Regions from separate parts of the Exiguobacterium sp. EA-TM-5 genome, predicted to be linked through region 3. Evidence: riboswitches for the same ligand, from Rfam matches in the RefSeq annotation. Region 3 holds a riboswitch; each other region holds the start of a gene.
The links. Region 3 has a riboswitch for lysine ahead of ACV3PA_RS02965 (Na+/H+ antiporter NhaC family protein). Riboswitches for the same ligand answer to the same signal wherever they lie in the genome.

Region 1: it holds a riboswitch for lysine, as region 3 does, so the genes downstream of both, ACV3PA_RS16125 (aspartate kinase) here and ACV3PA_RS02965 (Na+/H+ antiporter NhaC family protein) in region 3, are expected to answer to the same signal.
Region 2: it holds a riboswitch for lysine, as region 3 does, so the genes downstream of both, ACV3PA_RS01315 (amino acid permease) here and ACV3PA_RS02965 (Na+/H+ antiporter NhaC family protein) in region 3, are expected to answer to the same signal.

The regions. Positions count from the first base shown of each region.
Region 1 covers NZ_CM132670.1:3,068,738-3,078,948, forward strand. The annotation lists gene alr (alanine racemase) at 1-200, opposite strand, end outside; gene ACV3PA_RS16100 (branched-chain amino acid transaminase) at 197-1,129, opposite strand; gene dapD (2,3,4,5-tetrahydropyridine-2,6-dicarboxylate N-acetyltransferase) at 1,155-1,862, opposite strand; gene dapB (4-hydroxy-tetrahydrodipicolinate reductase) at 1,849-2,595, opposite strand; gene dapA (4-hydroxy-tetrahydrodipicolinate synthase) at 2,592-3,473, opposite strand; gene ACV3PA_RS16120 (aspartate-semialdehyde dehydrogenase) at 3,491-4,483, opposite strand; gene ACV3PA_RS16125 (aspartate kinase) at 4,497-5,696, opposite strand; lysine riboswitch at 5,809-5,986, opposite strand; gene argH (argininosuccinate lyase) at 6,057-7,427, opposite strand; gene ACV3PA_RS16135 (argininosuccinate synthase) at 7,424-8,629, opposite strand; gene ACV3PA_RS16140 (GNAT family N-acetyltransferase) at 8,748-9,176, opposite strand; gene ACV3PA_RS16145 (alanyl-tRNA editing protein) at 9,173-10,211, opposite strand, start outside.
Region 2 covers NZ_CM132670.1:254,530-264,740, forward strand. The annotation lists gene ACV3PA_RS01300 (DUF2252 domain-containing protein) at 1-662, opposite strand, end outside; gene msrA (peptide-methionine (S)-S-oxide reductase MsrA) at 730-1,677, opposite strand; gene ACV3PA_RS01310 (hypothetical protein) at 1,747-1,929, opposite strand; gene ACV3PA_RS01315 (amino acid permease) at 2,010-3,491, opposite strand; lysine riboswitch at 3,623-3,811, opposite strand; gene ACV3PA_RS01320 (MarR family winged helix-turn-helix transcriptional regulator) at 3,977-4,432, shown strand; gene ACV3PA_RS01325 (diguanylate cyclase domain-containing protein) at 4,569-5,660, shown strand; gene ACV3PA_RS01330 (TetR/AcrR family transcriptional regulator) at 5,703-6,308, opposite strand; gene ACV3PA_RS01335 (HlyD family secretion protein) at 6,500-7,156, shown strand; gene ACV3PA_RS01340 (DHA2 family efflux MFS transporter permease subunit) at 7,169-8,860, shown strand; gene ACV3PA_RS01345 (hypothetical protein) at 8,991-9,548, shown strand; gene ACV3PA_RS01350 (nitroreductase family protein) at 9,672-10,211, shown strand, end outside.
Region 3 covers NZ_CM132670.1:546,514-556,724, forward strand. The annotation lists gene ACV3PA_RS02930 (MFS transporter) at 1-714, shown strand, start outside; gene ACV3PA_RS02935 (DUF1801 domain-containing protein) at 767-1,192, opposite strand; gene ACV3PA_RS02940 (hypothetical protein) at 1,279-1,629, shown strand; gene ACV3PA_RS02945 (M20 family metallopeptidase) at 1,692-2,852, opposite strand; gene ACV3PA_RS02950 (SDR family oxidoreductase) at 2,992-3,822, opposite strand; gene ACV3PA_RS02955 (PDZ domain-containing protein) at 3,968-4,837, shown strand; gene htpG (molecular chaperone HtpG) at 4,921-6,783, shown strand; gene ACV3PA_RS02965 (Na+/H+ antiporter NhaC family protein) at 6,850-8,433, opposite strand; lysine riboswitch at 8,545-8,723, opposite strand; gene ACV3PA_RS02970 (uracil-DNA glycosylase family protein) at 8,816-9,553, opposite strand; gene ACV3PA_RS02975 (heme oxygenase) at 9,676-9,999, opposite strand; gene ACV3PA_RS02980 (methyltransferase) at 10,089-10,211, shown strand, end outside.

The DNA.
Region 1 (10,211 bases), 600 kb from region 3:
TCAATGGCTTCGTACAACTCGGCGACAGCAAAATGATGAACATCAGACGCCATCAGCGTCTCGACCATCTCAAGCATACCTAAGTTATACGCATTGTTCTTGACCACGGCGAAAATACGTTTACGTGACCGAGCGAAGACCGATGCGACATTCTGTCGCACCGCCTTCCGATCGATCGTGACGAGTGTACGCGTCGTCATTCCGCGACAGCTGGTGTCACATACGTCAACCAGTCCGCATATTGCGGCAATTGACCTGTGACGGCTTGACGATAAAGACCGAGCAACTCATCAGCGACGTTCCGTGTTCCGCCATTGATCGAGATATGATCGATTTCACCGACACTCGTGATTTCAGCAGCTGTTCCTGTTAAGAAGATCTCATCAGCGACATACAACTCGTCGCGTCCGATATGACGTTCAACAACAGGATAGCCTTGGTCTTGTGCCAAGCGGATGATGACTTGGCGTGTAATACCGTCGAGTACTGAACAATCGAGCGACGGTGTATGAATCGTTCCGTTTTTCAGAAGGAAGAGGTTCGCAACACTCGCTTCACTGACGTTTCCGTTCATGTCGAGTGCGATTGCTTCATCAAATCCATCACGAATCGCTTCACCTTTTAAAAGTTGTGAGTTCATGTAGTTAGCAGCCGCTTTCGCTTGCATCGGCATCATCGTTGATGAGACACGGCGGTATGATGCGACTTTGGCACGAATGCCGGCACCTTTATCGAAGTATTCCCCAAGCTCCCAGCAAGAGATTCCGACATGAACTGTCGTATCTTTCGCCATCAATGCTTGCCATGGCGTACCGAGGAACACGAATGGACGGATGTAACACGATTCAAATCCGTTTTTCGCAACCAAATCAATCGTTGCTTGAACAAGTTCGTCGACAGTATACGGAATCGTGACATGATAATACGCACAACTGCGGAAGAGACGTTCGATATGTTCCTTCAATTGGAAGATCGCCGGTCCGTCCGGTGTTGCGTATGCACGAATTCCTTCAAAGAATCCACTACCATAGTGAATCGCATGTGACATGACGCTTGTGTTTGCATCTTTCGGATCATGAAAAACTCCATCTAACCAAATTGCTTCTCCATACTGTGTATCCACTGCCATGTGTTTTCCTCCTCTTCGACGTCAATCAGAGTGAACGTAAATCATCCACCAATTGCGTCTTCTCTTCTGTTTTCGCATCTTTCTGTTTGATGACACGTGCAGGTGTTCCAGCAACGACACTTCCAGCAGGTACGTCTTCTGTGACGACACTACCAGCAGCGACGACGGCATCTTTACCGACTTTGACGCCTTCAAGAATGACTGCATTTGCACCAATCAAGACACCGTCTTCAATGATGACAGGTGTTTTTGAAGGTGGTTCGAGGACACCCGCGACCACGGCACCTGCGCCAACATGAACGTTTTTCCCAATCGTCCCACGTGCACCGACGACAGCGTTCATATCAATCATTGTACCATCTCCGATTGATGCACCGATATTGATGATGGCACCCATCATGACGACCGCGTTATCACCGATAACGACATGATCGCGAATCCAAGAGCCTGGCTCGATACGCGCATTCAAGTGACGTGTATCAAGCATTGGTACCGCACTGTTGCGACGGTCATACTCCACGTGAACATCCGTGATGCGATCTGAATACTTTTCTAAGAAAGTAGACGCAAGTCCTGCATCTGCGAAGAAAATCTTTGATTCATCTGATCCAAATGCTGTTGCACCTTCGATCGTCAAGCCTGCCAAATCGCCGTTGACGTAAAGTTTAACAGGTGTTTGTTTTTTAGCATCTTTAATGAATTTAGCAATTTCGTAAGCATCAGTGAGTAACATGTGAATCCTCCTGTGTGTAGAGCGTCTCTAATGTATAGAGTCCCGCTGTTTTTTGAATGAGTGCTTCAGCTGCTTTGATTGCACCAGAAGCAAATACTTTTTTCGATAACGCCGTATGTTTGATTTCAATCAATTCGTCGACACCGGCGAATAAGACTTCGTGTTCTCCAAAGATCGTTCCGCCGCGCATCGCGTGCATCCCGATTTCGTTCGTCTCCCGCTTCTGCCGCGTTTGCGACCGGTCATACACCGGTGTCACGTTACGCGCTGTCTGAATCGTTTGCAACAGCAACTCGGCTGTTCCGCTTGGCGCATCGACTTTTTGATTATGATGTTTCTCGAGCAATTCGATATCATACGCCCCTGCTAGTGGCACGAGTGTCTTTAACAGTTGCTGGACCATCGCGATACCGTACGACATGTTGTACGACTGAAAAATCGGAATTTCTTTCGCAGCATCTTGGATCGACGCAAGTTCTGCTTCAGAAAAACCAGTCGTTGCGATAACGAGTGGCGTTTTTGTCGCTAGTCCATAAGCGAGTAGATCCGGTAGCAAACTCGGATGTGAAAAGTCGATGATCGCATCAACTTTCTCTGACATCTCTGTTAGCTCCGCGTATGAAGAAATCGTATCGGATGACTTCGTCCGGTCAACGATTGCAACAACACTTTGTGGCGCTAGTTCGACGACATACTGTCCTGTCGCACCATAACCGTGTAACGCGAGTTTCATCGAACCACTCCTTTGTAAGCATGCATCGTTTCGAGTAAATGCGCGTGACCCGCTTCCGATTGACGGACGAGCGGCAAGCGCGGCGCACCAACTGCAAAACCAAGTTCTTCAAGCGATGCTTTGACTGGAATCGGATTGACGTCACTGAACAAAGCACCGATGACTGGTAACAAGTCGGCTTGAATCCGACGCGCCGTCACGAGATCTTGTGCCAGTAAGGCTTCAGCCAGCGCTTGTGTCTCTGCCGGGTACGGATTCGAGAGGACTGAGATGACACCTTGTGCGCCCCATGCCATGTACGGCAGGATTTGATCGTCATTTCCACAGAAGACCGCGAAGTCTTCCGGAATCGCTGCCATCAGTTCTCCCATGAAGCTGACGTCTCCACTTGCTTCCTTAAAGGCTTGAATCCGTGGATGACGTGCTAACGTCACCGCTGTATCGACAGCGATTGCGACGCCAGTTCGTGATGGAACGTTGTATAGCATGATCGGCAATTCTGTTGCATCGGCGACTGCCGTGAAGTGCGCGACGAGACCGGCTTGTGATGTTTTATTGTAGTAAGGTGTGACGAGCATCGCTGCGTCCGCACCGAGACGTTCTGCAAGTAATGTCTTCTCGATCGTTGCTGCCGTGTTGTTCGAACCCGTTCCAGCAATGACCGGTACGCGTCCTGCCGTGATTTGAACGGCAGTCGTCAGAAGTTGCTCGAATTCAGCATTCGTTAAGGTCGACCCTTCTCCTGTTGTACCCCCGACGACAAGCGCCTGAATACCTGCTGCGAGTTGTTGCTCGATCAAGCGTTCAAATACGTGTAGATCTAACTCGCCTGCTTCATTAAATGGTGTAACGAGCGCTGTACCTGCTCCTTTGAACATGAAGAACTCCTCCTTTGTTATGAATGAATCGACTGTTCGATCGCTTGACGTGCGACTTGCACGGCATTTGACGCAGCACCTTTTCGGATATTGTCGGCGACACACCAGAGATGGAATGTGTTCGCAAGACTATCATCTTGTCGAATCCGTCCGACGTAGACATCGTCCGTTCCACTTGCATCGAGTGGCATCGGGTAACGCGTGTTTGCGACATCATCAACGAGGACGACGCCTGGTGCACCTTCTAACGCTTCACGGATGGCTTCAACCGTCGTCGGTTGCGTAAACGTAACGTTAATCGCAACCGAGTGAGAATTCGTGACTGGAACACGAACACACGTCGCACTGACCGGTAATGCTGGAAGATTGAAGATTTTCCGTGTTTCGTCAATCATCTTCTGCTCTTCTTTCGTATAACCGTTTTCTAGGAACACGTCGATATGCGGCAAGATGTTATCGTGAATCGGATGCGGATAATTGACGGGTTCTTCTCCGCGTGCCCCGCGTGCCAAGTCCTCGATCCCTTTTTGACCTGAACCAGATACAGCCTGGTACGTCGTATAGTTAACACGCTCGAATCCCAGTGACTGGAGTGGCGCTAATGCAACGACCGATTGAATCGTCGAACAGTTCGGATTCGCAATCAAACGGTCTGTCGTTTGAATCGCTTGTGGATTGACTTCTGGTACGACGAGCGGAATCGTCTCCTGCATCCGGAAAGCACTTGAATTATCAACGACGAGTGTTCCGTTTTCAGCTAATAACGGTGCATATTGCTCACTGATCGTCCCGCCCGCCGCAAACAACGCAACGTCGATCCCGTCTTCCGTGATACTTGGTGTCAGTGCTTGGATCGTAATGTCTTCTCCCTTGAACTGTACCGTACTCCCTGCTGAACGAGCAGAAGCGTAAGCGGACAAGCGGCTGACCGGGAAGTCCAGTTCTGCTAGTACTTGTAACATTTTTTGACCGACAGCGCCGGTTGCTCCGATGACTGCTACATGATACATCCTGTTCTCCTCCTTATAACTCGAACGCGTTTGCAATCGCTGCAACCGTTCGTTCAATGTCTGCTTGTGCAATCGTGTATGAGATACTAATTTCTGATGTCGTAACTTGATAGAACGGAATATTCTCTGCTCGGAAGATTGCGAACAACTTCGAAGCAACACCTGTTGCATCCCGCATCCCGATTCCGACGACAGATAATTTCGCGTGTTGGTTATGACGGTCGACCTTCACTGTCGTAAAGCGATCCATGATATCTTTTAAGGCTTCATCGAGAAATTCTTCCTCATCGAGTGGACATGAGAACGATAAGAAAATGTCACTGTCGAACGTCGTTTGACTGATCATATCGATGTTGACGTGGCGATTGGATAACAGTTCGAAGATATCGGCTACTGCTGCATTTGTTTGCGGTACGTGTTTGATTGACACCGTCAAGACGTTCTTCGTGACGCTGACACTCGTCACCGCTTTTTGTTCCATTGTTTCCGTCGCTTCCATGATCCATGTTCCCCTTTTCGATTCAAGTGTTTTCCCGACGAAGATGTGCACGCCGTATTTTTTTCCTAACTCGACACTCCGCATTTCCATGACCTTCGACCCGAGGGCGCTCATCTCCATCATCTCGTCATATGAGATGTAGGGAATCGGTTGAGCCGCGGCATGGATCCGTGGATCAGCAGTATAGACACCGTCGACATCAGTATAGATTTCACAGCGTTTATCAAGGACTGCTGCTAAGGCAACTGCCGTCGTATCCGATCCGCCTCGTCCAAGTGTCGTCACGTCACCAAGTTCGTTGACACCTTGGAAACCGGCAACGATGACAACATCGTACGTTTCGAGTTTTTGTCGTAATAGATCTCCATCGATCTGTTTGATCTTACTTTTCGTATGCACACCCATCGTGCTGATCCCTGCTTGTGCGCCTGTTTGCGATAACGCCTTGACGCCGAGTGAGTTGAGGGCGATGCTGAGTAATGAAATCGTCTGTTCTTCTCCGATGGCAAGCAGCCGATCGAGTTCTCGCCGCTCAGGGCGATCCGTGATGGCTTGCGCCTGAGCGATCAAAGAATCTGTCATCTTGCCCATCGCCGATACGACGACGACGAGTTTTTCACCTTCGGCTGCGCGACTCTTCAAATAATTCGCAATAGACTGAATCTGTTCGACAGTCGCAACCGAGCTTCCACCAAATTTAAGTACAGTTGTCACAATCCTATCTCCTTTGTCCCGATACAGAAAAAAACGACGGGCCGGTAGGAGCGTTCCTACGGCCCGTCGTTATCACGATCGGACAAACGAAGACAAAGTCATTCGTTCTTTTACGTAAGATAGCGCTCCGAAACATCGGTTTCGGCAGTACAACGGATCTTAACCGTTGTACCAGCAAACAAGAGTAAGCATCTTCTCGTTCACTTCGGCGGACTTCCCCTTTCACATCATTCGGCATGCTTGCCTTCAAGAATGATGCTACTCATGTCATCCGCGCCTCTATCTGTCGGTTGTTAGTTACAGTTATAGCAGACATCTTTTGTTAAATCCAGTCATTTGGCTGATTTTTTTCAAAATTCGTCAATTTGCAAGATGTTGTTTGGCAATTTCGAGTTGCTCTGAAACAGCAGCAAACCCTGTACCGCCGTAGCTTGTCCGGCGTGCAACTGCTTGAACCGGATCGAGGAGCGGATAAACGTCTTCTGTGATATTAGGATGGAATGTTTGATACGTCTCGAGGTTCAAATCTTTCAAGAAACAGCCATTCTGTACACAGTAAAGGACAGCCTTCCCAACGATTTCATGTGCTTCCCGGAATGGTATGCCTTTCGTCACAAGGTAGTCGGCGAGTTCCGTTGCATTCGAGAAGTCTTGCATTGTCGCCTTCTTGAGCGCTTCGGTCTTAAACGTCGCGGATTCAATCATTCCGGTAAAGATTTGAACGGACTGAAGGACGGTATCTGCAGTATCAAAGACCCCTTCTTTATCCTCTTGCATGTCTTTATTGTAAGCGAGTGGTAATGCCTTCATCGTCGTCAAGAAGCCCATCAGATTACCGTAGACACGCCCTGTTTTCCCACGAATCAATTCAGCGAAATCCGGATTTTTCTTTTGTGGCATCATGCTCGATCCTGTCGAAAAGGCATCGGACAACTCGATGAAGCCAAATTCTTGCGACGCCCAGATGATGATCTCTTCACAAAAACGTGATAGATGCATCATGACGGTCGAGGCAATCCCGAGGTATTCGATGACAAAGTCCCGATCGGAGACGGCGTCTAAACTGTTCGGATAGATCGACTCAAACCCGAGCAACTCCGCAGAACGGAAACGATCAATCGGGAATGTCGTCCCGGCGAGCGCTCCTGCACCAAGCGGTGATTTCCGGATTCGTTTTTGGTTGTCCGTCAACCGTTCGACGTCACGTTCGAACATCCAGAAATACGCAAGCAAGTGATGGGCAAGAGAGATGGGTTGCGCCCGTTGCAAATGTGTATAACCCGGCATGACCGTCTCGATATGTTGTTCAGCTTGTTCCGTGATGACCGATTGGAGCTCACGCAATGCCGTCGTCAATGCTTCGACATGTTGCTCCATCCATAGATGCAAATCGGTTGCGACCTGGTCGTTTCGACTCCGTGCCGTGTGCAGTTTACCTGCGACTGGACCAATCTGTTCCGTCAATAGACGCTCGAGATTCATATGAATGTCTTCATCTGCTAGCGTATACACATGATCCGCTACTGTCGCTTCCAGTTGCTTTAATCCTTGCTCGATTTGCGTCCATTCGTCTTGAGCGAGGATTCCTTGTTCACATAACATCTGCGCGTGAGCGAGACTCCCTTTCAAGTCGACACGCGCTAACTTTTGATCGAACGTGATCGATGCTCCGAAGGCTTCCGCTTGAGCGGAAGCACTTTCCGTAAAACGTCCACCCCAGAGTTTGGTCATTTCGTCACACCCGCCTGACGATGTACGCTCGCATGCGTCGAAACAGCAAGACCGTGTAATTTGATGAATCCTTTTGCAGCTTCATGATCAAACGCATCTTCTTTCGTGTACGTGGCAAGCTTCTCATCATAAAGCGAGACAGCAGACTGACGACCTGTCACGGTAGCATTTCCTTTGAACAACTTGACCCGAACTTCTCCTGTGACGTCCTGCTGTGTTGCTGTCAAGAACGCTTTCAGACCTTTCGTCAATGGTGCGTGGAAGAGACCGTTATAAATCGTTTCTGCATATTGTTTGCTAAGCAACGGTTTAAAATGCGCGACGTCTTTCGTCAATGTGATCGTCTCGAGTGCGGCGTGTGCTTTCAGTAAAACAGTCGCGCCAGGGCACTCGTACACTTCACGTGATTTGATTCCGACGAGACGGTTCTCGACGTGGTCAATCCGTCCGACACCATGCGCCCCAGCAATGATGTTCAGTTCCGTGATCAGTTTCGCGAGTGGATACGTCGTGCCGTTAATCGAAACTGGAACTCCTGCTTCAAAGCCGATGATGACTTCTTCCGCCTGATCTGGAGCGTCTTCTGGTGCTACCGTCAACGCGTAAGCATCTTGTGGTGGTTCTGTCCAAGGGTTTTCTAAGACGCCACACTCATTACTCCGTCCCCAAAGATTCATATCGATCGAGTAAGGGCTGTCGAGGTTGATTGGAATCGGCACATTGTTTTCTTTCGCATAGGCGATCTCTTCTTCCCGTGACCACTTCCACTCCCGAACTGGTGCGATGACTTCGAGTGATGGATCAAGTGCTGCGACCGAAACTTCGAACCGGACTTGGTCGTTCCCTTTTCCGGTACATCCGTGTGCGACAGCCGTTGCACCATATTCATGCGCGACTTCGACGAGCTTTTCTGCGATTAACGGACGCGAAAGCGCTGAAATCAACGGATAGGCATTTTCATAATGCGCCCCATATTGAAGTGCTGGTAAGACGAAATCTTTTGCAAATTCTTCTTTCACATCGAGAACGATCGATTCAATCGCACCGACGAGAAGTGCCTTTTCTTTGATGACAGTTAAATCCTTTCCTTCACCGACGTCCATACATAATGCAATGACGTCGTAGTCCTTGCTCAACCATTTGATGGCTACTGATGTATCGAGTCCCCCAGAGTACGCTAAGATCAATTTTTGTTTCGACATGTATAATTCCCTCCTGGTTTTAAATTCATCTGTCTGTATAAAAATTCATTATGAATTATATATATACATAGAAAACAAAAAAAAGAAACCCTTTTTGCAGGATTTCTTTCAAAATTGATTACATTTTCTTCTCCATCGTCCGGTGCGGGATACCTGCATCGTCGAATTCATCGGAGACGATTGTATAGCCCAGCCCTTGATAAAATGGGATCGCTTGAACTTGCGCACCGAGCGTTAGCAATTGTTTACCTTCACGACGTGCGACACGTTCCATCGCCTGCATCAACTCGCCACCGTATCCTTTTCCTCGCGCTGTTGAAAGCGTCGCGACACGCTCTACCTTCATGCGTTGGTCGTCATATGGACGTGTGCGCCCCGTCGCGACTGGACGGCTCTGCTCATCTAAGACAAGCAGATGAATCGCTGTCTCATCGTGTGTATCGTATTCAAGATGGCGTGGTACACCTTGTTCCTCAACGAAGACACGTTCACGAATCATCCGAACGGCTTGATGTTGTTCTGCTGTACGTACTTGAATGACTGTCATAACTGATATTCCTCCCGTAATCGATCGACATATGCCATCGCATCATCCCGATTCGTAAATTGCGCTTGTGCTTGGATCGCACTTCCACCGCCGCGTCCATTAAATGATTGGACATGTGATTTGGCGAATTTTCCGAGATGTGGTTCACCTGGACTACTCATTAATAACTTATTCGACGTTTCGTTCCAAACGACACCAATGCGTCCCGCTTCTTGAATCACTTTAGCGAGTTGCTCAGAAACCTTGATTTCTTCATCTAGATGTTCAAACACAAGAATCCCTTCTTGTTGTTCTAGAGCGTTAGCAAGTGTGAGAGCAGCAAGCTGCTCTTGCGCTTGTTCGACTTGTTTCGTGAATCTTTTCTGATCGTCCTGTAACGCTTGGACGGCTTCTAGGATCTGAACTGGTTTAATCGATAAGGCTTGCGCCGCTTCCCGCAAGGCATGGCGTTCTGCTTGCAGAAGTTGATAAGCCCGTTCTTTTGCAACATAAGAAAGACGAATGTTCCCACGAATTCGTTCGACTCCAGTAAAGAGAATTAACTCGAGCTGTGCCGTTGAATCAAGATGCGTCCCACCACAGGCACTATAATCGAGTGTGCCGATTTGAACAACTCGAATCCGTCCCTCAACTTGTGGTGTCTTCCGTAATGGTAATTGAAGTGCTTCCGCCTCATCATACTCTGTCGCCGTGATCGGCAACCCTTGTTCAATCACTTGACGTAATCGTCGATCTAACTGTTCTTGTTGCACAGCTGTCCATTCGGATGTCTCGATATCAAGCGTCGAAACCTCACTTCCCGTCCGAAAGCTGAGTGTTTTGATCTGAGACTCATCTTGTAAAATCGCAGAGATGACATGTTGCGCCGTATGCTGTGCTGCATGGTCGATCCGGACAGCATCATCCACGATCCCTGTGACGTCACCTGTAAGTGGCGTCGCCAGTTGATGCCAGACGACACCGTCTTCGATTTCAACGTCAAGGACAGGTTGATCGTTTAAAGTACCACGATCCGCTGGTTGTCCACCGCTCTCC
Region 2 (10,211 bases), 290 kb from region 3:
GATGACCAGGCAGTCTCGATCGCCGATCGTGTCGCGTCATCTATTGCTTCCATATCCGGGAGCGTACAAAATCGTCTTACGCCATCCACTAGTTCCGTTCGTTCTCCCATTAATTCCTCGCGTTTCTTTTCTGCTTTTTTGATTAACTTCTTGATTGGTCCTTTCGTATTATCCCGTGTAAAACAGACATCACTTGGATCTTTTCCAAGAGCATACTTTTTTAAATCGTGTAAGTATTCCAGGACATAATTGCGAATTGCAGGGGTCGGATCGTATCCCGCCTCTTCTGCAAACAGTCGAACGGAGACTGCCATTCGAATCAAATCGTACAGGTAAGATCCTAAGTATCCTTCATCAAAGTCATTGACGTCGTAAATGATTTCCCCTTTTGCATTTCCATGGACACCAAAGTTCTCAAAGTGAAGATCACCTTGAATCCAGGTTGGTTTATCCTGCGGTGTATCAAAACCGAGTGGAATGCGAGTGACATCATAATAAAAAAGATGCGAACTTCCTCGGAAAAAGCGAAACGGACTCAAACTCATCTTGTCGTACTTTTCCTGACGTGCTGTCTCATCCAATTGACGGATTTCGTGATCATAAAAATCAAGAACCTTCGCAATCGTCATCTGTCGAATCTCTTCGTACACGGGCTGAAACATTCGATTCTCTCCTCTCCATTTGAAAAAAGAGCAGTCAAAACGAAATCGTTTGACTGCTCCTTGCGTGTTACTCGAAATGTTTTTTATATTCCCCGTATCCTGCCGAATCAAGCTCTTCGAGCGGAATAAATCGTAATGCCGCTGAGTTGATACAATAGCGAAGACCACCAAGTTCCGTCGGGCCATCATCAAAGATGTGACCAAGGTGACTATCTGCACTCGCAGAACGAACTTCCGTCCGTGTCATTCCGTGACTTGTATCGAGTTCAACTTCCATCTTATCTTCTGAGATTGGTTTAGCGAAGCTCGGCCAACCGCAGTTCGACTGGAATTTGTCTTTCGATGTGAAAAGTGGTGTACCGTCCACGATATCGACATACAGACCAGGACGTTCTTCGTCCCAGTATTCATTACGGAAAGCAGGCTCTGTCCCGTTCTCTTGTGTGACTTTATACTGAATCGGTGTCAGACGCTCTTTTAGTTCCTTCTCTTTCCCGTGATCTTTCCATGCTTCTTTGATGAATTTTGCGCGACCTGAGCCGACACTGTACATCTGGTAACGGAACGGGTTCTTTTTATAATAATCTTGGTGATATTCTTCAGCTGGCCAGAACGGTTTTTCTGGACGAATCTCTACCGCGACCGGACGTGAGAAACGTCCCGATGCGTCAAGTTCAGCTTTTGAACGCTCAGCTGCTTCACGTTGCGCTTCATCGACATAAAAGATTGCAGGTTGGTACGATTCACCACGGTCATTGAATTGACCACCACCATCTGTTGGATCGATTTGACGCCAGAAAATCTCGAGTAATTCTTCATACGTAATGACGGACGGATCGTACGTCACTTCGACTGCCTCTAAGTGACCTGTCGTTTCCGAACAGACCTCTTTATAAGTCGGGTTCTCTGTATGACCACCGGTATATCCTGAAATGACCTGCTCTACACCATCATATTTATGGAATGGCTTGACCATGCACCAGAAACAACCACCTGCAAATATTGCTTTTGCCATCTATCTTCCCCTCCTCTGTATGCTTCTATTTTACCGCGTTCAGAGAATGGACTCGACTTTCCTGCTCATTCAATCCTCCGGGTTCGCTTTTAGGCGACGCATGACGAAGTAGATCGCCGCAAAGACAAGAAGAAGTCCTCCAAGCGAATACCAGATATTATTCAAACGATAAATCATTTGATACAAGGCAAGCGTCACAAGCAATAACGCGATCGGTAAGAAGGCACGCTTAAAGTGGTACCAGTAATTCACGAAGATCGCCTCCTGTTTTTCTTTCATCTTACTTGAAGCGACATCTAAAAAGCCACCTTCATTTGAAGGTGGCTCACTAATTACGATTGGCGTGGATGTTCTGGGAAGTCCATCTCGTCATAACGAACGACGGACGTTCGATTTTTGAATTTATGTCCTAACCAGAAAGCAAGGAATAATGGAATACCGACGTACGTTGCGGCGATTCCAACCCAATCAATTTGGTCAGCGAGGAATGCTGCATAGTTTTGACCAACGATGACAAGGAAACAAAGACCGAATGCGAACAGCGGACCGAATGGGAACGCTGGTGCAACGTACGGCAAGTCTTTCAACGAGTGCCCTTGTGCAACGAAACCTTTACGGAAACGATAGTGACTGATCGCAATTCCGAGCCATGCGATGAATCCTGTCATCCCGGAAGCATTGAGTAGCCACAAGTAGACTTGTCCACCAAACATCGACGTCAAGAAACAGAGGGCACCGATCGCTCCTGTTGCGAGCAAGGCGTTACGCGGCACACCGTTTTTTGACACTTTCGCGAACAACTTCGGTGCATCGCCTTGACGCGCAAGTGTATAAAGCATCCGTGTTGAAGCATACATCCCTGAGTTTCCGGCAGATAGGACAGACGTCAAGATGACAGCGTTCATGAGTGCTGCCGAGAATGCAAGACCTGCTTTTTCAAAGACGAGCGTAAACGGACTAACCGCTACGTCGGTGATATCATTTGAAACTAAGTTCGGACTCGTATACGGAATGAGCATCCCGATGACAAAAATCGCGAAGACGTAGAAGAGTAAAATACGCCAAAAGACTTGTTTGACCGCTTTTGGAACGTTCTTTTTCGGATCTTCCGACTCACCTGCTGCAATCCCGACCAGTTCCGTTCCTTGGAAACTGAATCCAGCAACAAGGATAATCCCGATGACGGCAGGAATCCCACCGACGAACGGCGCATCCCCGAGAGCAAAGTTTTTAAAGCCAACCGGTGGCTCTGAGGTAAAGACGCCGAAAATCATTGCAACACCGACGACTAAGAAGACGATGACCGTGACGACTTTAATCATCGCAAACCAATATTCGGCTTCTCCGAACCCTTTAACGGAGAAGAAGTTCAACCCAATCATCAGTACTAAGAACAAAGCACTGAAGTAAAAACCAGGAACGTCCGGGAACCAGTAAGACATGACGATTTGTGCTGCAACGAGTTCGACTGCGATCGTGACTGCCCAGTTGTACCAGTAGTTCCAGCCGAGTGCAAAACCGAACGATGGATCGACGAATTTCGTTCCATATGTCGAGAAGGATCCAGCGACCGGCATATACGCTGCCATTTCACCAAGACTTGTCATTAAGAAATAGACCATTAAACCGACGATTGCATACGATAGGAGCGCACCACCTGGTCCTGCTGCTGCGACGGAAGCACCGGATGCGATGAAAAGTCCTGTTCCGATAGCTCCGCCAATAGCGATCATCGACATATGACGAGCTTGTAATCCACGTTTTAAACCTTCTGCTGTTGAATCTGTTGTTTTGTTAACATCTAAATTGTTCATTTCGTTCGCTTCTCTCTGTATAGATTTTTGAGAGGACACTTTTTGAATGAAAAAAACAAAAAGCGCCCTCATCTTCCAGATGGAAGATGAGAACGCAACATAATAAAATGGATGCGCCTCATTCTACCGTCGTGAAAGATAGCTCTCCACAAGTAGGTCATACCCGACTTGTGACAGTATTAGACCTGTTCGATCTAATCCCAATCGATCATCTTCAAAGCGATGATTGATTTCGGCAATTCTTCCTTTCAGGTCACCTCATTTGTCGCTTGACGACATCCGTAACCGTACTCTTAAGAACTGCAACCTCCATCCCACTGGTTGAGTGAGAACTGAATTAAGTTAGTTATTACTACGCCATATTACACAAACCGCCACGAAATTGTCAATTGCCTTTTTCGAATATCGGGTAGTCGATGGTAAAAATCCGATATGTTTAGTACACTAAATGGTAGAAGTCCACTGAGAGAAAGGATGCTGCTTGCATGCCACAGGAACGTGATTTGCTAACTTACCGACTCGAGGAACAAATGCGTGTCATTCTTCGTACCCTGCGACGTGAACTAAATCGACTATTTGAAGGAACAGCAACCCGGAGTGAATTCTTCATCTTACGGAGCCTTTCAGAAAATGGTCCTCAGCGCCCGACGCTTCTCGCGGAACAATTTGAGCTCGCAACGAGCCAAGTTACTGCTTTGACGGATAAGCTGTATAAACAAGGATATGTCACACGGACACGTTCGACGGAAGATCGTCGTTCGATCGTCCTCGCCTTAACCGATGACGGCGAACGAGCATTTCGAGAACTCGAAATTGTCCGGAAAAATTATTTACAAGATCGCTTCGGAACCCTAACGGAAGAAGAACTCGAAACGATGATTCGTGTCTTTGATAAAATTTTATTGACGATGGATGAGGATACGCTCACTTCGTCTTCATAAAAACGGTAGATTTTCTACCGTTTTTTCTTTTTTACCTAAACATTTCCCACAATCTAACCGTTACCTAGATGAATAAACTAGAGTATATATATGGAAATCTGTTAGCTGGGGGAGTTGGGAGGATTTGTTGTCCATCATGAATCAATTCATCATTAACTTTTGTCTACTGTTTACAACGATTACTCTCTTGTTCTTACCGTTTCGTAATCAACCACGTATTTCGCTCAATTCAAGCTGGAGCACACGTCTCATCTTAGGGGTTGTCTCTGGTCTGATTGCAGTTTTATTAATGTTTAATGGGATCCAGATCGATGTCGCCCGTGTTGATTTGCGCATCGTTCCCGTTGCGATCGCCATGTTGTTTGGTGGTTTCCCAAGCGCCATCGTTGCAGGTGTGATGATCATCGGGACGCGTTATTTTTTGACACCAGTCGAGCAAATGGAAGGTTTTTATCTATCTACACTGATCATTGTCTTGTTCATCATAACAATCGGGATCATACGTCGCTTTGTTCACATCTCGATGCGTCATTTTCAACTCATGGTGTTGGTCGGTATTTTGTATTCGTTACCCGCCATTTACATTCTGACGCACAGCTGGTCGACATTCGTTAAAATTTCGATCGCTTATATCTTCTTTAATCTATTAGCTGGATTCGTCGCCTTTCGATTATTGACGGAATTACGCCGTCACTTTGAAAACATCCAGTATCAGCAGAAACTTGCGATGACGGATGCTTTGACCGGACTTGCCAATCGCCGTCGCCTCGACGATTCACTATCACTCGTCGGTTCAACCGATCAAGGGTATTCGCTCGTCTTAATCGATATCGACTTCTTCAAACATGTCAATGATACATATGGTCATGACGCAGGTGATGATGTCTTACGCCAACTGGGTATGACGCTCGCTTCTTTGACACGACCGGACGACCTCGTCGGACGGTATGGTGGTGAAGAATTTTTGATCATCTTACCAAGTACATCGGCAAAAGAAGCACAAAAAATCGCAGAACTAGCCCGGACGACAGTTGCACGTAATCTATTCCCAACAGCAGATGTACCTGATCTGCAAATTACGATTTCGCTTGGTATCGCGCATTCTAGTGGTTCCCATACGTCTCTTGAAGCATTACAACAAGCAGATAAAGCACTGTATTACTCAAAAGAAAGCGGGCGAAACCGGAGTACGATCTATACGAAAGAACTCGCCTTCCAACAAGCCTGAATACGAGACGCTTCCTAGCGGGAGCGTCTTTTTTTTATGAACTTATTCCGTTTCCTTAGGAAAACCGATGCTTTCCACGGTTCCAAAGACGATCATCCGACTTAATTGTTCCGCCATATATGCTGCTGAATATGGACGATCGTTTCGTAACCAAGAAATCAACAATCCCAGTTGCCCTCCAATAACATAATTCAATAATAAGTCTCGATCGACGAAAGTCGCCTCCTCTGCAACTTGCGGTCGAAATACAATTCGATAATTCTCTTTCAACGTATCGAGAAAACGCGAGATGAACGTTTTAATGGGTCCTTGAACGAGCATTGTCTGATAAAACAATTCATTTTCTTCAATATGAATGAACAACCGAGCAAAATAGCGACTGACCTGCTCGACTGTCGGAAACACGGTTCCTGTACCTGTGATTCGAATTGCCTGTTCGAGTGCCGTCATCTGCTCCTCAACCACTTGGTCGAGCAAATCATATTTATCTGTATAGTGTGCGTAAAACGTCGAACGGTTCACCCCCGCCCCATCTGTCAGCATCTTGACCGTGATACTCGAGAAGCTATGCGTCTTCAATAAACGAAATAATTCCATTGTAATACGGTCACGTGACCGTTTCGGTCGTGGATCACGGCTCTCATTCATTCACATTTCACTCCTTTTTCATTACCTTTTCATAAATGAATCCGTTATCATTTATTTTTCCGACATTTTGTCGGAAATTGTCGGTTGTTTGTTAGCTAACTATCCATATAATTAACTATATTAATTACTCCTCCCCCAGAGGAGTACTTTTTTTGAATCGATTGTACACAAGAAAGGATGCTAACACACCCATGAGTATGAAAAAATTATTAATCATCAATGTTGTCACTCTCATCGTCTTGATTGGTGGCGGTGTCGTCGGATACTACTATTACGATCAAGCCACAAGCTATGTCAAAACAGACAATGCAAAAATCGATGGCAAAATGATAACCGTTGCGAGTCCAAGTGCTGGTAAATTAACAGACTGGTCTGCGAAAACTGGTGAATCACTCGACAGCGGCGCAACACTTGGTCACATCATGACTGCACAAGCCGGACAAAAACCGACAGATCTTTCTGTTTCGATGCCGTCTAAAGCAACGATCGTTCAGTCGATGGCGACAAAGAATGGCTTCGTCGCAGCAGGTACACCTCTCGCCTATGGTTTTGACTTAAACGACCTTTGGGTCACAGCAAACATCGAAGAAACAGAAATCGATGAAATCAAAGTCGGACAAACCGTTGATGTCTATGTCGACAGCTATCCGGACACGACACTTTCTGGTGAAGTCGAACAAATCGGAATGACGACAGCTTCAACCTTCTCGATGATGCCTTCTTCAAACGGAAATGCGAATTACACGAAAGTCGCACAAGTCATTCCGGTTAAAGTGTCACTATCGCAAGAAAAATCGCTCGACATTCGACCTGGTATGAATGTGACCGTCCGCATTCATAAGGATTAAGGAGGGACGTTCATGTCTACTACCTTCTTGTTCGGATATAGCGCGTTTACGATTCTGATCATCATCGGCGTCAACTGGATCGCTCGCCGGAATCGTCAATCCGACATAGCACTGGCTACTGACGGACCGACACTCGAGGAATCTCTCGAAGCGGAACCGACGATAACCGTGACACCTCCGGTCGCAGCACCTCCAAAACAAGTATCAACTGAAAACGTCAGTATTCCTAAAGTATTGACGGTCTTACTGATTGGTATGTTCATTGCTATTTTGAACCAAACGTTGATTAATGTCGCGTTGCCGGTTTTGATCAACGACTTTAACGTTTCAACATCTACTGCTCAATGGTTGACGACGGGCTTCATGCTCGTCAACGGAATTTTGATTCCAATCAGTGCCTTTTTAATGCGGAGCTACACATTCCGCCAATTGTTCCTTGCTTCGATGACGCTCTTTTTCTTCGGATCCATCATCTGTTCCATGGCGATGAACTTCCCAGTCATGATGATTGGGCGTGTCGTTCAGGCAGCGGGTGCTGGTATCTTGATGCCACTTGGATCAAATGTCTTCATGACATTGTTCCCGCCGCATAAGCGTGGAGCTGCCATGGGAATGCTCGGGATTGCGATGATTCTCGCTCCAGCTGTCGGACCAACGATCACGGGATATGTCATCCAAAACTATGATTGGCACGTCATGTTTTATGCGATGTCGTTCTTTGGATTAGTGACGTTGTTACTTGGTGCAGCCTGGTTCCGTCTGACGCAACCACTCTCGAAGCCATCTTTTGATGCACTTGGTGTCTTATTTAGTACGATTGGATTCGGTAGTCTGCTTTATGGCTTCAGTGAAGCTGGTAATGATGGCTGGGATAGCCCAATCGTCATTAGTACGATCGTCATCGGTTTAATCGGAATCGCTGCTTTTGCAATGCGTGAACTTTCGATGGAAGATCCCATGCTGAACATTCGTGTGTTGAAGGTCCCGGAATTTTCTTTCACGCTCTTCATCAACGTCATCGTCACGATGGCCTTGTTCGGCGGGATGTTACTTCTACCAATCTACCTTCAAAGTATTCGCGGATTTTCACCGGTCGACTCCGGTCTTCTTCTTTTGCCAGGATCATTGATCATGGGGATCACTGGTCCAATTGCCGGGCGTTTATTTGACCGCTTCGGCATTCGCCCGCTCGCCATCTTCGGTTTGACGTTGATGACGTACGGGACATGGGAATTGACGCAATTGAACATGGATACATCGTATTACTCGATCATGGGGATTTATATGCTTCGGTCATTCGGAATGGCATTCATCATGATGCCAATCATGACTGCCGGTATGAACGCCCTACCGATGAAGATGATTCCACACGGAAATGCAACGCAAAATACGCTTCGTCAAGTCGCCGGGTCCATCGGAACTGCGATTCTCGTCACAGTCATGACACGTCAAACGACGGCTCACTTAGCAGACGATGCGAATCAGTTCACGACCCTTGATCCGACGCTTTCGCAACATCTAAATGATCTCGGACAACAGCTTGGTAGTTCACAAGCCGCTTCGATGAGCTGGTTTACGACACTGACGAAACAAGCGACGATTCAAGGAATCACCAATGCATTCTGGATTGCGACTGTATTATCTGCTCTCGCATTGATTTTGTCCTTCTTCTTGCATGGGAAAAAAGAACCGAATCTAGATTAATTGACGACGGGCCAGTTGATGTGACATCAACTGGTCTTTTCTTATCCTTTACGAAAAGTTCTTCTTTGCACTTCAGCTTTAAAATCGATACACTAGGGACAATGAGTTTCATATCTAAAGGAGATGCTTTATGGTTGCCTTTCTGCAATTTTATGCGTTCATCTTTGCTTGTTGTTTTGCTTGGCAAGTTGGTCGACCATCACCTTGGTCACAAAAGATAGTTCGTGCCTTTTTAACAAGTGTCAACGGACTCTTCGTATTCGCACGTGCCTCGATTTCAATCTTTTTATTAGTTGGACCACTATTACTCGTCACATATCTTGTCTTTCCACGATTAATCACTTTTGAAAATGGTTTAGCAATGGTGATTAGTGTGCTCGTCATCGGACTAGTCGATCGTCTCGTCAGTCTTGTCGTCCTACCCCTTATGCGTTCCTTTTTCCTAAAACGTCAACGCGTCATGCCACAATCGGTGGAAATGGTGCTCTATACGATGGCGATGGCAGTCTTGCTCTTTATTCAGCTCCACGCTGTCCCTGGCGTTCAGATTCATGTAGCACTGACGATTTTCCTTGGATTTACGATTTATTTCGCCCATTATTTATTTGCGCTGTATCGAATTCGTTTGATGAAAAAGAAACTAACGACCGTTGCTCAGGATCAAGACGATGAACGAAAAGCCTCTTAATACGAGTTTAGTAAAAGACGATCTCCGAAAGGAAATCGTCTTTTTGTTTTCTGACAAATAACATTGACAATGATAATCGTTATCATTTATAGTGAAAAAGTACTCAGTGAGGAGATGAAACGGATGCATGCCCAACAAGTGATTGAAACACGCCGGTCGGTCCGGTCATACACAGAACAATCGGTTCCGGTTGAATTGATAGAAGCAATACTCGAAACGGCAATTTATGCCCCGAATCATAAATTACGAGAACCTTGGCGCTTTGTCCTTGCGATGGAAGACGGACAGACACGGTACGTTGATGCCTTGATGAAATTGCTGACAGCGCGCGGTCAATTCGAGACAAAAACACTTGAACAACGTCAACAAGCAGAACAAAAATTAAGAGAAGTCCCGGTCTACTTAACAATCCTTTGTCAGAAACAAGGAACACCGGATCAACAGTTAGAGGATACACTCGCAACGGCTGCCATGATTCAAAATCTACAATTGGTGGCGACAGAACGAGGTCTTGGTTGTTGCTGGAAGAGCGGAAAACACTGGTTTACACCAGAGTATGCGTCTCTCGTCGGCGCTTCAGAAGAAGAGCGTGTTCTCGGTGTCATTCAAATCGGCTGGCCTGCTATCGTTCCACCTGTCAAACCTAGAACGTCCGCGAAGGAC
Region 3 (10,211 bases):
TCGATTACATGGCGCGCCCCGTTCATGGGTGTTGCGACAATCATGGTCATCGCGTTTCTCGTCTTGCTCTTCTTGATGCCAAAACCAGCAGCATCTGCTGCACCGAAACAGAAGTTATCATTAAAAGCACCGTTCCAAGCGATGAAGCATCGTTCGCTGCTGACACTCGGAATCGTTGCGGCACTTTATAACGTCGGTTTCTTTACAATCATGGCTTATGCACCGTTTGTTATGAAATTACCAGCTAAAGGACTCGGATTCGTCTTCCTCGGCTGGGGTATGTTACTTGCGATCACATCAGTCTTGACAGCTCCGAAATTGAAACAATGGTTCGGAACAATCAAAGCGATGGTCATGATGTTGGTTTTATTCGCGATCTTACTTCTGTTGATGGGGATTTTCACAGAAACACCAGCTGTCGTCATCGTCTGTGTCATCTTGGCGGGAGCTGTACTTGGGAATAACAACACACTCATCACAACAGCTGTCATGGACGCAGCACCTGTCGAACGTTCGACAGCATCTGCGGCATACAGTTTCCTACGTTTTCTCGGGGCAGCCATTGCGCCATTCATGGCCGGTAAATTGGCTGAAATCTTCAACGCAAACCTACCGTTTTATGTCGGAAGTGGATTCGTTCTCTTATCCGTCATCATCATCGGGGTCAATCTCAAACACATTCGCCATATCGACCGGACAGAAGGCGGACATTAATTCGATAACAGGACAGCCGAAGCGAATCCGCTTCGGCTGTTTTTGAGTAAAATCAAGAAGGGTATATAGTTTTTAACGTATGGATCGAGTGCTCAATCATCGCTCGCAACACGTCTAAGTCGATGTCAGTCAGTTTTTTTACGTAGATGCAGGACTTACCGCGTCGATACGTACCGAGAGTGGTAAGCAGTCGTTCTGATATGTCGTCTTCACCAAGTGCGAGATAAAGGACGAGATTCGTCTTACGCGGAGAAAAGCCGACATAGAAGCTGTCGCCCTCGCGACCTGAGGCATAGCGATAATGATAGGCACCATAACCAATCAAGGAAGAATCCCAAAGAACGGCTTCATATCCCGTCACATCTTCGAAAAACTGACGCAAGGTAATACCATCTGCTTGACGTTGCGGCGGTTCGACTTGTGCTAGAAAAGCGTCGACGGACTGTTCAGTAGGACCTGTTTTTGGAGGATCAGACATAAGCAGTCTCCTTTCGCATTGAGAAGATATCGGTTACTTTCGAGAAAAGGAAGCGAATATCCTGTATAGGGAAGGGAGAGAATCGGATGGTGCATCGAATCGCATTCAGAGGAGAAGGACATAATGTAAAGTGGGAGATTTTAGACGTAGATTCAGTCAAAGAGGAATTGACGATTCGGATGACAGGAGAAAACAGTGAACAACGGTTTTCCATCTCGTTTGTAGCATACGATGCGTTCATTCGCGATTTTGCCCGCATTCATGAGTCGTTACAGGGGGAAGTTATATTTGAGCAGGATATGATTCATCTTAGCTTACGTTACGACCGACTTGGTCATGTCTTCATCACTTGGTCTGACGGGGAAACAAATCATCAGTTTCGCAGTGACCAAAGTTATGTAAGTGAGGCGTTGGCTCAGCTTGGTGTGTACGAATAGATACTAAAAAAAGAAGAAGGGACGATTTTCGATATGTCATCCGAAAATCGTTCCTTCTTTGTTTAGTGCGAGTGAAGTGGTGTTTTGATCAAGTTGAAACAAAACGCAATCGTTTGTTCATATTCCGACAACGGAATCGATTCATCCACTTGATGCGCAAGACGGAAATCATGGAAAGAAGCGATCGCAATCGGGAATGATTTTTTCGATTGGCTGAACATGGCACCGTCCGTACCACCCGGAATAGCGATTTTTCGTGGTGTCACGCCGCTGACCTGCTCCATCGTATCTGCGACCTGTTGTAAGAAAGGCGCGTGTTCGTCCGTTTCACAGGAAGGGATATCCTTGATGACCGTCACATTCATTGCGAAATCGGGATCTTCTGCAACAAGACGACGTTCGATATCTGTAAAGGTAGCAAGAACATCCGCTCGACCGAACCCGGGAATCGTCCGGATATCCATATAGAATGAAGCCTGACTCGGAACGACGTTTGGTCCTTCGCCTCCTGAAATCGAGGTGATTGACGCAACGACTGGACCGAGTGCTGCGTGATGATTCGTCGTGATCGAGAAGCGTTCCGATTTCACTTCCTGAATGACGCGATACATATCATCAATCGCATTGCGTCCGAGTTGCGGGGCAGAGCTGTGTGCACTTTTCCCGCGGCATGTCACTTCGATCCCAACGACACCTTTTTGTGCATAACCGATCATCCCACTTGTCGGTTCTGTGATCAGTAGAGCATCTAAATCGTCCGCATGCCCTTGTTCGGTCAAATGACGAGCCCCTGTCATCCCGTTTTCCTCATCGGATGTAATCAGAAGTTTGACGGTGTTAGGACGGTCTTGGCATTCTCTATATTGAATCAGTGCTTGCACCATCGCCATGACACCTGATTTCATATCTGAAGCACCGCGACCATAAATGCGTCCGTCTTCGATTTCACCACCGTATGGATCTTTCGTCCAGCCGTCTCCTTGGACAGGAACCGTATCGAGATGACCAGATAATCCGAGTACAGTAGGACGTGAAACCTCCTCGCTTGCAGGAACGGTCGCGACGAGACAGATTCGTTTTGGTGAGACCTCAATCCATTCTGTCGCGATTTGATGATCCACCAGTACATCGTACACATAACGTGCGACGGCTTCTTCTCCGTCCATCGGATTGACGCTTGGAATTTGAAGACACCGTTGTAAGTAAGTAAGTGCTGTTTGCATAAGTATTTCCCCCTTTACCTATCATTTACCCTGATAAAAATACTTCAGGGAGGTAAACGAATTCGGAAAATAATTTACTGGGCTGAACGTCTTGAGATAAAAGAAAACGGTGCAACCAGAGGGTTACACCGTACCTTGCTCATTCACTTTTTTCTGCTTCATCTTTCCACTTTGAATCGATTAACATTTCCCCCGGCCATGTATAAGCCATGATGCCGCCGTCTGCTGTGATGTCCTCACCTGTGACATATGAGCTGTCGTCAGAAGCAAGGAAGAGGGCGACCGTTGCCATCTCACGTGGTTTACCGAGACGTCCGAGTGGTGTGATCCAAGCGTTCGCATCGCGGAATTGTTTACCTTGCTCTTTTTCTTTTTCACCGACGAGCGTATCGATGAGCGGTGTTTCGATCGTTCCTGGTGATAATGAGTTGACACGAATGCCGTGACGCGCGTAATCAATTGCCATCGCGCGAGTAAAGTTCGCGATCCCGCCTTTCGCTGCGTTATAACCGGACCGGTTCAAGTCAGCTGCTCGACCAGACATTGATGATGTATTGATGATTGAGCCACCATTATCGAGCATGAGTGGAATCAAAAACTTACTGACGAGGAACGTTCCGCGTAAATCAACAGCGATGATCCGGTCGAAGAGATCGATTGGATACTCGTGAACTTTCCCGCCTTGTTCATCGATTCCGGCATTGTTGAAGAGGACGTCGACCGTACCATATGTGTCTTTGACGTGCTTCGCAAGTTGCTCGACACTCTCGACATCTGAGACGTCGACGTGGACTGCTTCCGCTTTTCCACCCTGTTTTGTAATTTGTTCCACTGTTTGTTGTGCTTTTTCAAGTGAGACATCGGCACAGACGACCGTTGCTCCTTGTTCTGCGAAGACAAGCGCGGTCGCTTGTCCAATTCCTGTTGCCGATCCTGTAATAACAGCTACTTTTTGCTCGAGTCTACCCATTGCTAAATCCCTCCTAAGTCGTATCGTTCACCTTATGAAACATTATGAAACATTCCCGGAGAAATGGAGATTAAACCCATCGATGCGTCTAGTGATAGAGGATAGGGGGTACATCTACAACAACACAATCGTTGTATAAAAGGAGATGAGAACGCTGACATCTGATCAATGGCAACTTGCCAAAAAATTATTACAAGAAGCCGTTCAGTATCAAATGACACTTGAAAAGAGTGCTTTTTCAAGCGAGTTGATTGACCAAACGACACCTGTCCTCTGGTTTGGTGATGCGACGCAGAGTAGCTGGTTGACGATTGCAACAAATCCGTCCCGAGCACAGTTTTTAGACCGAACGGGAGCGCTACGGTTCGATGAGTATGGTCCGCTTTTCATACGTCCACAATCCATGATATGGGATGATTATCTACAAGAGGAGGTACTGACGGAATCGATTCGGCGCTTCAACGATTATTTCAAACAACCGAATATTTACCGGACATGGTTCGGGCGACCAGGTGGCGGTAAACTTGAAGGATTCTTGAATGGATTTAGTGCATCGTTTTATGAGAAAACACTTGATCCAGTCATTCATCTGGACTTTTTTCCGTTTCCGACGCACCACTACATGGGAGCGATCAAGGAACGTGGCGTGTTAGAAGATGGTCCATTCGGTCAGACATTCCTATTGCGCCTGCTTGAACTGTTTTCGATAAAAGGAATCATCCTGCTTGGAAAGGAACACACGGAACGATTTGCAAAGCTTGAACCAGACATCGATTGGACGACCTATCAACCGACGGATTATCCAGACGCGATCTTTCAAATCGGTTTTTCGTCACAATTTCAGGTACCTGTGATCGGACTCCACTTCAAACCAAGTGAGCAGTTCATTGGTCTTGGAAATCGGAAGGATAAAAACGACATTAGCCACGGCACATATGGGGCAGCAGAACACTTGTGTCAAATCGGACGATTCGTCCGTGAAAAAGTCGCGAAGTATAGTGAAAAAGGAGATTGACAGATATTTTGAACTCCCTAATAATAGGAGATGAAATTAGCACTCTATATAATTGAGTGCTAAAAAAGGGAGGCTGAAATAGTATGGAAACGAAACAATTTAAGGCGGAATCAAAACGATTGCTCGAGATGATGATTCATTCCATCTATACGCATAAGGAGATTTTCCTGCGCGAATTGATTTCGAATGCAAGTGACGCCATGGATAAGATGTACTATAAAGCGTTGACGGACGAGACGATTTCGTTCGAGAAAGAACACTACAAAATTACGATTGAACCAAATAAAGAAGCGCGTCAACTCATCATTCGTGATACTGGAATCGGAATGACGAAGGATGAACTAGAAGAGAATCTCGGTACGATCGCGAAGAGTGGCTCGCTTGCCTTCAAGGCAGAAAACGAGGCACAAGATGGTCATGATATCATTGGTCAATTCGGTGTCGGATTCTATTCCGCATTCATGGTCGCAGACGTCGTCACTGTCGTTACGAAACCATTCGGTAATGCAGTCGCTTATAAATGGGAATCGCGTGGTGTCGAAGGCTATACGATCGAGGAAGTCGACAAAGAAACCGTCGGAACGGAGATTACGCTCCACATCAAGGCGAATGAGGACGAAGAATCGTATGACGAATACCTCGAGACGTATCGTCTGCGCAGCATCATCAAGAAATACTCCGATTTCATTCGCTATCCAATCGAGATGAAGGAACTCGAACGTCAGCCAATCGAAGGCAGTGACGAGACGGAAGATGTCGAAGTCGTCAAGACAATCAACAGCATGGTACCGATCTGGCGGAAGAACAAACGGGAATTGACAGACGAGGACTATACGAACTTCTACCAAGAGAAACGGTATGGTTTCGACAAACCGGCAAAACACATTCATATCAGTGTCGATGGTGCCGTTCGTTATCAATCAATCTTATTCATTCCAGAGCAGGCGCCGTACGATTATTATTCGAAGGAATTTGAAAAAGGCCTAGAGCTTTACGCGAACGGTGTCTTGATCATGGAAAAATGTAGCGACTTGCTGCCGGACCATTTCAGTTTCGTCAAAGGAATGGTCGACTCGGAGGACTTATCGCTCAACATCTCGCGTGAACTTCTACAACACGATCGTCAATTGAAGCTGATCGCGAAAAATATCCAAAGTAAGATTAAGACACAACTTGAAGCCCTTCTGCGCGAAGATCGCGCGAAGTACGAAACGTTCTATCAAGCGTTCGGACGTCAGCTGAAGTTCGGTATGTATAATGATTATGGCATGCACAAAGAACAAGTGCAGGACCTCATCCTCTTCTACTCAGCGAAGGAGAAGAAGTTGATCACGCTTGCGGAATACGTCGCAGCGATGCCGGAAGATCAAGCGCATATCTACTATGCGGCTGGTGAGAGTACGAATCGTTTAGATAAGTTACCGCAATCCGAGCTCGTTCGTGATAAAGGGTACGACATCTTGTACTTCACGGAAGAGATCGATGAGTTCGCGATCCAGATGCTCGTGACGTACAACGAGAAGACGTTCAAGTCGGTCACGAGTAGCGACTTAGGGATTGAAGCAGAAGAAGCAGAGACGACGGACGCACAAGCGGAGATGTTCCAAGCGATGCAGGAAGTGCTAAGTGGACAAGTCAAGGAAGTCAAAGCATCGACGCGTCTAAAATCTCATCCCGTCTGTTTTGCGACAGACGGCGCCGTCTCGATCGAGATGGAGAAAATCCTTAAGGCAATGCCGAATAACGAAGGAGTAGAGGCGGTCAAGATTCTCGAATTGAACCCGTCACACGCAGTGTTCCAATCCCTTGAAACAGCGTATCAAAACGATCGTTCGAAATTCGAACACTATACAAAATTAATGTATCAGCAAGCGTTGCTTGTTGAAGGACTTCCGCTTGAAGACCCAGTAGCGTTCGCAAATGATGTGTGTTTATTGATGGTGTGAAACGAATGAGTATAAGAAAAGGCATTGGATGCGCGCATCCAATGCCTTTTTTCGTACAGTGTTACATTAATCCGTCTGTAAATCCGAAGCGGTTTCTCCTTTTTTCGAGAGAACGTTTAAGACGACGACGAAGAGTGCGAATGTGACAAGAGCTCCGATGAAACCGAAGACCGAAGACTCCGTGAAACCGATGACTAAATAACCAACAGCGGCAGTAACTGCACCGACTAGCGCATACGGTAACTGTGTCGTGACATGATCGATATGATGGGATCCAGCCCCAGTCGAACTGAGAATTGTCGTATCAGAAATCGGTGAACAATGGTCACCGAAGACAGATCCGGCAAGAACAGCAGCAAGCGTCGGTAACAAGAGAGAAGCGTCGACCGCCATGACGAGATCCGCACCGATTGGCAACATGATCCCGAATGTGCCCCAACTTGTTCCTGTCGAGAATGCCATCAAGCCGGCAATTAAGAATAATAAGAACGGCAAGTACGAAGCAGAAATCGAGTTGCTAACGAAACTTGCGAGATAGTCACCTGTTTTCATATCACCGATGACAGCGATGATCGTCCAAGCGAACAACAGGATGACGACTGCCGGCCACATCGAACGCATACCAGCAACGATGCTTGCACGGTAATCGCGTCCCGGAATCTTCCGTCCGATCAACATCAGGAAAGCAACGATTAAACTAATGACAACACCAGCGACGAGTGAACGTGTGACATCTGTTGCTTCAAACGCGCCGATCAAAGTGAACGGGCGATTGTCGGCTGCAAGTGCCTGAGCACCTGTTCCGAGTAACGCGCTGATCGTAGCTATGACGAGAACAACGATTGGAACGACGAGATCCCGAACTTTTCCGTTCGTGTGTTCCTTGACCTCTTTTGCCATCCCCATCGGTGTGCCTTTTGAGGCATCGAAGAGTTCACCTTTTGCAGCACGGCGTTCGTGTTGTTTCATCGGTCCGACAGAGATGCCAGAGTAAGCGATGTAAAGTGTTAACAGAAGAGCAAAGATTGCATAGAAGTTCATTGGAACGATCATCATGAAGGCGCTAAACGCCGAGTAATCCGTAATCGAGTGCGTCGTTAAGATACCAGCAATGATGGAGATGATAAATGCTCCCCAGCTTGAAAGCGGACTGATGACACAGACAGGTGCAGCCGTTGAGTCAATCAAATAGGCAAGTTTTGCACGTGATACACCACGACGATCCGTAAGCGGACGACTGACGTTTCCGACGGCGAGACTATTGAAGTAGTCATCGATGAAGATCAAAATTCCGAGGCCGAATGCGACCAAACGAGCACCACGTGCCGTTTTGACGTGCGTTGCTGCCCATTCTCCGAAAGCGCGTGCACCACCTGACGTTTGGATCAACGTCGAAAGGACACCAAGCAATAACAAGAAGACAAGCAATAAGACGTTCCATTCGTTCAAGGCACCATCTGCCCAAAATAGGCTGAAGATGTTCTTACCAAGATAGGTCACCGTATCGATCGGGTTAAAACGGTGGAGTAGTAGGGCACCGACGAGAATGCCGACACCTAGCGAAAGAACGACCTTTCGCGTAAAGATTGCCAACAAGATAGCTAATAAAGCAGGTACAAGGGCGATGATGGAATCTGAATAGTTGACCATAAAAAATATCCTCCTCTTTAATAAATAACTTAAAGATGAGACCCCGCGGCATAAAAAAAGCAAGGGCACCGGCAACAAAGCCGACACCCTCGCTGGATGCGTCTTTCTTAGCCGAATTGGAGCGCTCCATACAACTGCTATGTATGGCAATCGATCGGGTGTTTCCCGAATCGACCAACGACGATATGTTGGACACATATTATCATTTCGGCGATGTCACCTTTCCTGTAGTCGTCTTCGTTGTCATCCTCGGACCAAGTACTGATTGAAATCGCGCCTCTACCTCATCGATAGAATAGTCATATTCTGTTCTTATGGACACTTTATCATGTATTTCAGAAGCGATTCAACCATATATTCTGATAATTTAAGATAAAGTTATTTATTCGGCAAAATGTTGAATAAGCTGTTTCATTAAGTACGGTTGATTCTCTTCAAACTGTTTTTTTCGATGACCGTTTGCACCAGAGGGATGAGGGAAGCCGGAAAGAAGCTGATGCTGTTCAATTCGTCCGTCATGAATCAAGCTACGAATTTGTGCTTCGACGACACGACCGAGCGGAATCAACAGCGCTGATTCATGTAATTGATTGATCTCAGCAACGAAATGTTCCTCTGCATAGTGTCTCAACAAAGGACTACGATTGATTTTCGGTTGATGCCCTGAATAATTTTTTTCTCGATAAAAGACGGGTTGTTTTAATAACGACGTCGGATGCAGTAATTGCTGATGTTGATGAAATAAGGTAGCCGTCGTCTCGATTCCGAGTAATGCTGGAAGTTCGAGTGTATCAAGCATTTGGACGAGGTTGCGTCGCATCGTTCCAGCAAAGCTTGCCGTATATTTGACGAGGCGTGCCGTCTCTTCCAATGAAACGCTATGATGAAGTGCATCCGTCGCTTCTTCGAAAGCGATTCGCATCTGTTCAAATCCTGGTGTGATCCCGATGATGACGACTTTTGCTTTGGTATTGACGTACTCACCAATCGGAGAATAATAAACGGTCAGTTCGTTCTCCTGTTGCAATAAAAAGGCATCCGTCCATAATTCATCACGTCGTAATGTACGGTCGTCAGGTAAGGCACGAATAGCATGTTCAAATATAGTTAACGAATTCATGTAAGATCCTCTCTCTCTGTAATGGCATTATGATAACAAATAATACCATTTGAGACAATTAAACCCTTTCTCTTTTTTTTATACAGGTACATAAAAAGGACTCATATCGAGTCCTTCTTGGTTTATTGCGCGCGTTCTTTTACGGAAGCGACTTCATAAGTCAGAATTTCGCTGCCGAGCATCGGAGATTCTCCAGCTTCACTACTCGCAGGTCGACTATGTGACGCTTTGAAATCGTCACTCTCCCGCCACGCTTGAAAACTCTTCATGTCTTCCCAGTACATGTTGACGTTCATCTCATCATGCTCTTCGATGTTTTGTGTCAATAAGACTTCGACACGGATGAAACCATCCATCGTATCGAGTCCACTTGGACGTGTAAAACGAGGAGCGAGGGCAGCAGCCATCCCTTTTTTGACTTTAATCCGGTTCGTAACGACGATCATCATAAAATCCCCTTTCAAAAAACGAGTAACGTACTTCTTCAGTATAGTACGATGAGGGAAAGAATGCCGGAAAGAAGGAACAAAATACAATGAATGAGCAAGAATACGATCAACAATTACGAATCGAGACGATCGAGATGCAACACCTTTATGGTGTATTTAGTCACTACAATCGCTATGAACCAACGCCTTATGCAGCACTAGACGAATTA